Regions from separate parts of the Undibacterium sp. Xuan67W genome, predicted to be linked through region 2. Evidence: predicted binding sites of a transcription regulator. Region 2 holds the regulator's gene; the other holds the start of a gene.
The links. The regulator NrdR, encoded in region 2, represses ribonucleotide reductase genes. The targets are predictions, from matches to a motif close to CACNANATNTNGTG.
Positions count from the first base shown of each region.

Region 1 (4,402 bases), on a different contig from region 2:
CAAGTCGAGTGCCGGGATTTTTTTCGACAGTTCGAGTTCGCCGCTGGCTGCTTTGGCTTCATACGCGGTGTAAGCAGTTTCGAAGGCTTTACCGAATTTGTCATGCAGATCAGGTACGTCGGATGGGGAGAATAGAGTCCAGTCGCCTTTTTCCATGACACGCTTCATGAACAGATCAGGAATCCAGTTAGCGGTATTCATGTCATGTGTACGGCGGCGATCATCACCCGTGTTTTTACGCAGGTCGAGGAACTCTTCGATATCCATGTGCCAGGTTTCGAGATAAGCGCAGACAGCACCTTTACGTTTGCCACCTTGATTGACCGCGACGGCTGTGTCGTTGACGACTTTCAGGAACGGCACTACACCCTGTGATTTACCATTCGTACCTTTGATGTGCGCACCAAGAGAACGCACTGGCGTCCAGTCATTACCGAGGCCACCGGCGTATTTCGCCAGCAAGGCATTTTCTTTGATCGCTTCGTAAATACCATCGAGATCATCGGCTACCGTAGTCAGATAGCATGAGGATAACTGTGAACGCTGTGTGCCGGAGTTAAACAAAGTCGGCGTCGAGCTCATGAAATCAAAGCTGGACAGGAGATTGTAGAACTCAATCGCACGGGCTTCACGATCGATTTCGCTGATCGCCAAACCCATCGCAACGCGCATGTAGAATGCTTGTGGCATTTCAATACGGGTGCCGCGCACATGCAGGAAGTAGCGATCATACAAAGTTTGCAAACCAATATAGCCAAATTGCAGATCACGATCGGCAACCAGCGCATCGGCAAGTTTTTTCAGATCAAACTGACCAAGCTTGGCATCCAGCAAATCAGCTTCAATACCTTTTTTGATAAATTTAGGGAAGTAATCCACATACTCGGCTGCCGCATCTTGCTGAGCAACTTCTTTACCGAACACTTCTTTACGGACTGTATGTAATAAGAGACGTGCCGTCACCTGGCTGTATGCAGGCTCTTTTTCCATTAGCGCACGCGCAGCCAGGATTGCTGATTTATGCAGTTCTTCCACCGGTACGCCGTCGTACAGATTTTTCAGGGTTTCGGACAAAATCGCTTCCGGATCAGCCAGCTTGTCCAGACCGACGCAGGCAGCTGTGATCAGCTTACGTACTTGTGCGATGTCGAGTGCGACGCGCTGTCCGTCAACAACGACGTGAATTTGCGGTGCGGCGATATCTGTTTTGGAGGATTGTTGTGACTCTAACTGAAGGCGACGTTCTTCCTGACGCTTAGCACGATACAAGACATAGGCACGGGCAACATCATGTTCACCAGAACGCATCAATGCCAGTTCAACCTGATCCTGAATATCTTCTATATGAAACGTGCCGCCGGTTGGCTGTCTGCGCACCAGAGCAGACACAACACTGGCGGTTAACTGCTCGACGAGCTCGCGGATACGTGCCGATGCTGCACCCTGGCCACCGTTAACGGCCAAAAAGGCTTTAGTCACAGCAATAGCAATTTTGGAAGGCTCAAACCCAACTACAGCACCATTACGACGGATGATACGGTACTCACCATAGGCAGGCGTTTGCGTCGCTGGCGCATGGTGGACTGATGACGACTGTAAAGCGGACAGATCAGCGGTACTTGGTGTTGATATTTCTAGAGAAGAGTGCATTTGGCCTCCGGGGTCAGCATTGGTTGAGACTTAATTGATTAACTTTAACGATGATATGAATGACGCAATCCTTGATGTACTCATTGATTGAGACATTGATTCAATCATCGATCTTTTACGTGATTTCTGGTGTTGCACACTGCATAGTTCAGATCTAAAACCTTAGCCAAGTCTCTGTTTTTTAAATCATTTATCTCATTAAAACAGAGTAAAACTTCATTACAGAGAATGGCCACAAACTGGAATCAAACCACTATATGTAGTGCGCAAGATTTGATTTGCACTAATTCTAGTGCCGCGCTGGCAGATACGCAATCGCTTTTTTTGTTAAAAAGAGAATATTTTTTATTGTTGCGGCTGGCTTTGCAGATTGACAAAGTCAAAGCATTAAAGGAAAGCTAGGCAGCGCATGAGTGGGTACTAACATGGATTCATGCTGAACAGCATGAACAAGCAATTTTTTATATTGTTTCCAATTAAAAAATGGCCCGGGGTCGGTCTTGCGGCCAGGAGCAATATCCTGATGGCCGACGATATGTCGTATCGGACAGGCTTGTATCAAGGCCAAAGTCAATTTCTGCAGTGACAGATATTGCGCCTCCTCGAATGCCTGATGATCACTCCCCTCCAACTCAATCCCGACTGAAAAATTATTACACGCTGACTGCCCCTGAAACGATGAGACTCCAGCATGCCAGGCACGCAAGTTGACAGGAACGAATTGCAGCACCTGGCCATCGCGCCGTATCAAAAAATGGGTAGAGACCCGGACGCCCTGTAACGAGGTAAAACTGGGATGTGCCATGACGTCGAGCTGATTCAAAAACAAATCAGTAATGGCGCTACCGCCGAACTGACCCGCTGGCAGGCTAATGTTGTGAATGACCAATAGTGAGATTTCAGCGCCGTCGGGACGATGATCACAATTCGGCGACGGCTTTTGTTCAGCTTGAGGACAACGCCCACCGGCATCGATCATCCATGCCGGTTGTGCAGGATGCAGAACGGGTTTATTCCGGCTCATGAATCTTCAGTTTTTGTATCTGGTAGCGCAGTTGCCGGAAACTGACCCCCAAGAGCTCAGCCGCTTGGGTACGGTTATTCCTGGTCTTGACCAAGGCACGGCGTATCACCTCTTTCTCAATACGCTCCAGATAATCGGGCAAAGAACAAGGTAATTCCGGCTCAGTAAAAATCGATATATCAGCATGAACACCCGGCAGTGTTGTCACCGGACTGGCGCTGACTGCGTCCTGTAACAACACTTTTTCTAACGAGGCATCACCAGAATCCAAACTTACCACGGTCGCCGGCAATGCCGTACTCACTAGACTCGCCCCGGAGACAGAGCTACTTAGCGGCTTCGCCGAAGGACGTAAAGCCAGATCACTGACTTCGATACAGCCGTCGTTGGCGAAGGCTAGCGCACGCTCCAGGATGTTTTCCAATTCGCGGACATTCCCAGGAAAATCATATTCGGCAAGTGCCTGACGCGCACTATCGGATAACAAGGTCGCACAACGATCGGGGTTCGTATGAGCGGATGCAGTCAGCCGCTGTAAAATCCCTTCGGACAATTCGCCTATATCCGTCAGGCGTTCGCGCAATGGCGGCAAATGCAACTCAATCACATTCAGACGATAGTACAAATCCTGACGAAATTTCCCTGCGGTCACGCAATTCGCCAAATTCTGATGCGTTGCACTGATGATGCGAACATCAACTGGCTCTTCCGTCGTAGCGCCGACCTTGCGTACCCGGCGCTCCTGGATTGCCCTCAGCAACTTGACCTGCATCGCCAGAGGCAGATCGGCGACTTCGTCCAGCATCAGCGTGCCACCGCTGGCCGCCTGAAAAAATCCATCGCGATCATCATTGGCACCAGTAAAAGCACCTTTGCGATAACCAAAAAATTCGGCTTCCATCAATGCCTCGGGAATGGCTCCGCAGTTGACCGCAATAAAAGCCTTTTCGGAGCGGGCACTATTCAAATGGATTTCGCGGGCAGCCAGTTCTTTGCCACTTCCCGATTCGCCGGTAATGATCACGGGCGCCATACTGCGGGCTAAGCGGCTGATCTGGGCACGCACATGGCGGATTCCCTCAGACTGTCCGATCAGTGAAGATGCCGTGATTTTTTCTACCTGTGCAGTCTCGACGTTTTGCTTGCTTTGTACTTCACTGGTCTGCAATGCCGAGCGCACCAGTTTGCGTAGCTGATCCAGTGCAACCGGCTTGGACACGTAATCAAATGCACCAGCTTTCAGTGCTACAACCGCATTGTCCGCACTGCCAAATGCCGTGATCACCGCAATCGGCGTGTTTTTATATTGCAGGCCGACTTCATGCACCAGCTCCATCCCGGAACCATCCGGTAGGCGCATATCAGTCAGAACCAGCGAATACGTCGTTTTACTCAGATACTGGCGCGCAACCTCCAGGGTCTCGGCACTATCGACATCGAGTCCCATCTTGATGAGCGTGATTTCCAGCAACTCACGTAAATGCGCCTCATCATCCACAACCAGAATACGCGGACTGTTTGGCAGGTCTTTAGTGCTCATGGGCAGATGACTCAGTCAAAGAAAAATTAATCACAAAGCGACCTCTCGATTCACCGAACATCGTGGTCGGATCATCGGCATGGTATTCATAATCGAGCAAAGCATGGTTATTCAAGCATAGCTCACGTGCCATGTACAAACCCAGTCCGGTTCCCTTGCTCGATGTCGTGTAAAAAGGTTCGAATAGA
Region 1 covers NZ_JBMPPN010000014.1:31,386-35,787, forward strand. Annotated here, with positions in the region: gene ACO0LE_RS13350 (ribonucleoside-diphosphate reductase subunit alpha) at 1-1,650, opposite strand, end outside; gene ampD (1,6-anhydro-N-acetylmuramyl-L-alanine amidase AmpD) at 2,030-2,674, opposite strand; gene ACO0LE_RS13360 (sigma 54-interacting transcriptional regulator) at 2,661-4,214, opposite strand; gene ACO0LE_RS13365 (two-component system sensor histidine kinase NtrB) at 4,204-4,402, opposite strand, start outside.
Region 1: the regulator NrdR is predicted to act here: its motif matches at 1,902-1,915, upstream of ACO0LE_RS13350 (ribonucleoside-diphosphate reductase subunit alpha).

Region 2 (4,402 bases):
TTCATCAGATGATCCAGAACTGGGTTATACGATTGGCAGTCCGCAAGTTGGACGAGCTCCCAATGGTGATTGGGTCGCTGTGTTTGGTAATGGTTATGAGAGTAATTCGAAAAGAGCGATGCTGTTTATCGTGAATTTGAGTACTGGCGCAATTACTAAAGTAGATACGGGTGTCGGAAGTGCGGCTTTACCGAATGGTTTGGCTACACCGCGCTTGGTTATCGACAGTAATTCCACTATTTCTGCTGCTTATGCAGGAGATTTGCAAGGCAATTTGTGGAAATTCGACTTTACGCCATCTGGAGCATCGGTAGCTTTCTCTGGATCACGATTATATCAGGCGGTAATGTCGGGTAAGGCTCAACCTATTACTGTGCAGCCCGATTTATATCTGCATCCATTAGGTGGATTAATCGTTACTTTTGGCACTGGTAAATTATTTGAGAGTACCGATCCATCAATTGTAGATATTCAATCTATCTACGGAGTTTGGGACAATAGTGGCATTCCTAATGTCACACCAACTACGATTGGAAGTCTGTCCAGTTTGGTACAACAAACCTTTAGTCCGGCCGGTACTGGTCTGACGCTGTTGAGTAATAATTCAGTGAATTGGGCGACAAAGAGAGGTTGGTATATTAATCTTGCAGCGGGAGAGCGAGTGGTGATTGATCCTGAGGTAGTCTATACCGCGGTCGCCTACACCACAATTATTCCTGGTGGCTCTACTGATCCTTGTATTACTGATGGAACATCGGTCAACTTGGTGATAGATGCCGTTACTGGCGGTGCTACTCCATTTAAAGCATTTGATACTAATCATGATAATGTTATCGATGCAAGCGACGTCACGGCTAGCGGTGTTGCGGGTCCATTGACATTCGGCAATACTATATTAAGAAAAAAAGGAGGTGTTATCTCCTACCAAACCGACACGAAAGGAAATTTAACTGGTGGCACACCAGTTGGCACCGGAGGTAATTTGGGCGGTGCGCAACAGATTCCCTCCTTAAGATTATGGCGCCAAATTCTTGGTAAAGATTGATATGAAAGCGAGCTCAGATATGTTTCAGAAGACCAAGATGAATGGTTTTACATTGATTGAAATGATGATTGTCGCTGTGATTATGGCGATACTCACCGCAATCGCGGTATCAAGTTATCTCGAAAACGTTCGTAAAAGTAGGCGTGCAGAGGTTAGGGGCGTATTGCTGGAGAATGCGCAATTTTTGGAGCGATATTTTACCGAGAACAATCGTTATGACCAAAATTTAGCGGGTACTGCAGTGGTTCTGCCTTGGTTATCATCACCCAAAGCTGCGAATCCTAGTCAGTACACAATTTCGTTCGTAGCTGGTTCACCTACCGCTGCTGGTTATACGATACAGGCAGTCCCAGTGGCAGGAAAAGCAATGGCTGGTGATAAATGTGGATCATATATTTTAAATAACATCGGTCAGCAAACTAACGCAAACTTGGTTGCACCGCAAACTTCAGCAGATTGTTGGGCCAGATAAATTTAGTGACATGCTTAAAAAGCTGAAACTCAATCGGGTTTCAGCTTTTTTTCTTTGGCAATCTCCTGAATCGCCTCAGCAAACTCAGACACATCCTCAAAGCTCTTATACACAGAGGCAAAGCGGATATAGGCGATTTTGTCCAGACGTTTGAGTTCTCTCATGACGAGCTCTCCTATGTAGCCAGAGATGACTTCACGTTCGCCGCTGGATAATAATTTTTCTTCTATGCGTTGGATTGCGGTGTCGACTGCTTCTGCCGATACCGGGCGCTTGCGCAGGGCTAACATCAGGCTGGCGCGTAATTTTGCGGGTTCAAATTCTGTTCTGCTGCCATTTTTTTTGACGATGGATGGCATGATGAGTTCGATACGTTCATAGGTGGTGAAGCGTTTATCGCAATTGGCGCAGCGGCGGCGGCGGCGGATAGTGTTGCCGTCCTCGGGCACGCGGGTGTCGATGACTTGCGTGTCATCGTTGTGACAGTAGGGGCATTTCATGATGTTTATTCCAATCGATGATGTCGCAGTAGATGCGATACATTTTATATACTCCCCTGCAATATTACATAAAATGACTTCTCACGCACCAAAGTATTGCGTGGTTCATAAATACATGGTGGGAGTATGTTGCTATTTGCTCGTGTTAATCGCTGATGATGCGTTGATTTGTCGTGTATTGACGACCTGAATTACCCCATTTTATTTTCACGCTTCAATCCAGACTATCTAAAGCGACTGATGTATAAAAAATGCCACTCGAATTGAGTGGCATTTTATTAGCAAGCTGGGGTTTTATGCTGCATAGACAGGGAAGGCGTCAGTCAGTTTTTTGACTTCGACTTTGACGCGTTCGATGGTTGCTGCATCGTTCGGATTGTCTAGCACGTCTGCGATCAGATGACCGACTTTGATGGCTTCTGCTTCTTTGAAGCCACGTGTGGTGAAGGCGGGGCTGCCGAGACGGATGCCAGAGGTGATCATTGGTTTTTGTGGATCGTTAGGAATGCCGTTTTTGTTGCAGGTCATGTGGGCGGAGCCGAGAATAGCTTCGGCTTCTTTTCCTGTCAGGCCTTTAGGGCGCAGATCCACCAGCATCACGTGAGATTCTGTGCGGCCAGAAACGATGCGCAAACCGCGTTCGGTCAGCGTGTTCGCCAGTGCGGCTGCGTTTTTTACGACCTGCTCTTGATAGGCTTTGAATTCCGGTGTCAGTGCTTCTTTGAACGCGACGGCTTTACCTGCGATGACGTGCATCAGCGGGCCGCCCTGGAGGCCAGGGAAAATTGCGGAGTTGATTTTTTTTGCAATCGCTTCATCGTTCGACAAGATGATGCCGCCGCGTGGGCCGCGCAGACTCTTGTGGGTTGTTGATGTGACGACGTCGGCAAACGGTACCGGGTTAGGGTAGACGCCAGCGGCGATCAGGCCGGCGTAATGCGCCATATCGACCATGAAGTAAGCGCCGATTTCTTTGGCGATTTTGCTGAAGCGTTCGAAATCAATGCGCAATGCGAATGCCGATGCGCCGGCGATAATCAGTTTTGGTTTGGTTTCTCGTGCGAGTTTTTCCATGGCGTCGTAATCAATGTCTTCCTGCGCGTTCAAGCCATAAGAAACCACATTGAACCACTTGCCCGACATGTTCAAGGGCATACCATGTGTCAGGTGACCGCCCTCGGCCAGGCTCATGCCCATGATGGTATCGCCTGGATTCAGCAGCGCAAAGAATACGCCCTGATTCGCTTGTGACCCTGAGTTTGGCTGTACGTTTGCGAAGTTGGCACCGAATAATTCTTTCAGGCGATCAATCGCAAGTTGCTCAACGACGTCTACGTGTTCGCAGCCGCCATAGTAGCGTTTGCCGGGGTAGCCTTCGGCGTATTTGTTGGTCAGTTGTGAGCCTTGCGCTTCCATGACTGCTGGCGAGGTGTAGTTTTCTGAGGCGATGAGTTCGATGTGTTCTTGTTGGCGGTGATTTTCTTGTTGGATCACAGCGTACAAATCGGGATCAATATTGGCGAGAGTATGATTTTTTGCGAACATGACAAGCTTCCTGTTGAGATAGAAGGTGAATCAGTGAATGTAGTGGATCAGGTGCCCGAGCCAGATAAAGCGCATAGACAAATAGAGCGAGCAGCCTTGATCGTTCTTACCATCCAGGCTACCCAGGCGCACGGCTATTGAAATCTCACGCTTCCCGATGGATCTCCATCTTCGTCGTTAGTCGCTGCCAGAATGTTCTATTGCAATTCATAGCAAGATTAAGACGTTTTCGCCAGTCACGTGAGACGAAATGGTTTGCAAATTTTACGTCAAGCCTTCTGATTGAGCAAGAATAGCCTGCGATATAAATGGATTAAAAAGTAGATTAAGACGTGGATTACATTAAGAAAATTGATTCTGTGGCTGGTGGGGGAGTCGTTCTGACATCCCTCTCTATCCGATACCGAGTCTGATGAAGCGCAACGAATGGCGCCAGTCGCTTCAGACGGATGTCATAAAACCGCATAGAATAACGGCTACAGTTATACCAAGATTTTCTATCAGGCGCACTAAAGCTGTTATTTAAGTGCTGACGGTGCATTTTTGGTCATTTGGGCCACTTTTTGAACCTTATTATTGGCTCATGGCTAGTCCTTATCACTTTATTCAGGTTAAGGCTGCCTCGAAAAGTGTATCCGTCATCAACGTTCATTAAGGTAAATCCAGATGGATAATCTCGGTTAAAAGCACGGCGTATGCATTTCAATAACGATAAGAGGTAATCATGATTGTCTTAATTACAGGTGCCAGCTCCGGTTTTGGCGAAGAGATGGCAAGAAAATTTGTCAGCCACGGACACAAAGTCATTGCCGCAGCGCGTCGCACAGATCGTCTGGCCGC
Region 2 covers NZ_JBMPPN010000015.1:5,269-9,670, forward strand. Annotated here, with positions in the region: gene ACO0LE_RS13725 (pilus assembly protein) at 1-1,045, shown strand, start outside; gene ACO0LE_RS13730 (type IV pilin protein) at 1,047-1,517, shown strand; gene nrdR (transcriptional regulator NrdR) at 1,547-2,017, opposite strand; gene glyA (serine hydroxymethyltransferase) at 2,312-3,562, opposite strand; ZMP/ZTP riboswitch at 3,676-3,812, opposite strand; gene ACO0LE_RS13745 (SDR family NAD(P)-dependent oxidoreductase) at 4,287-4,402, shown strand, end outside.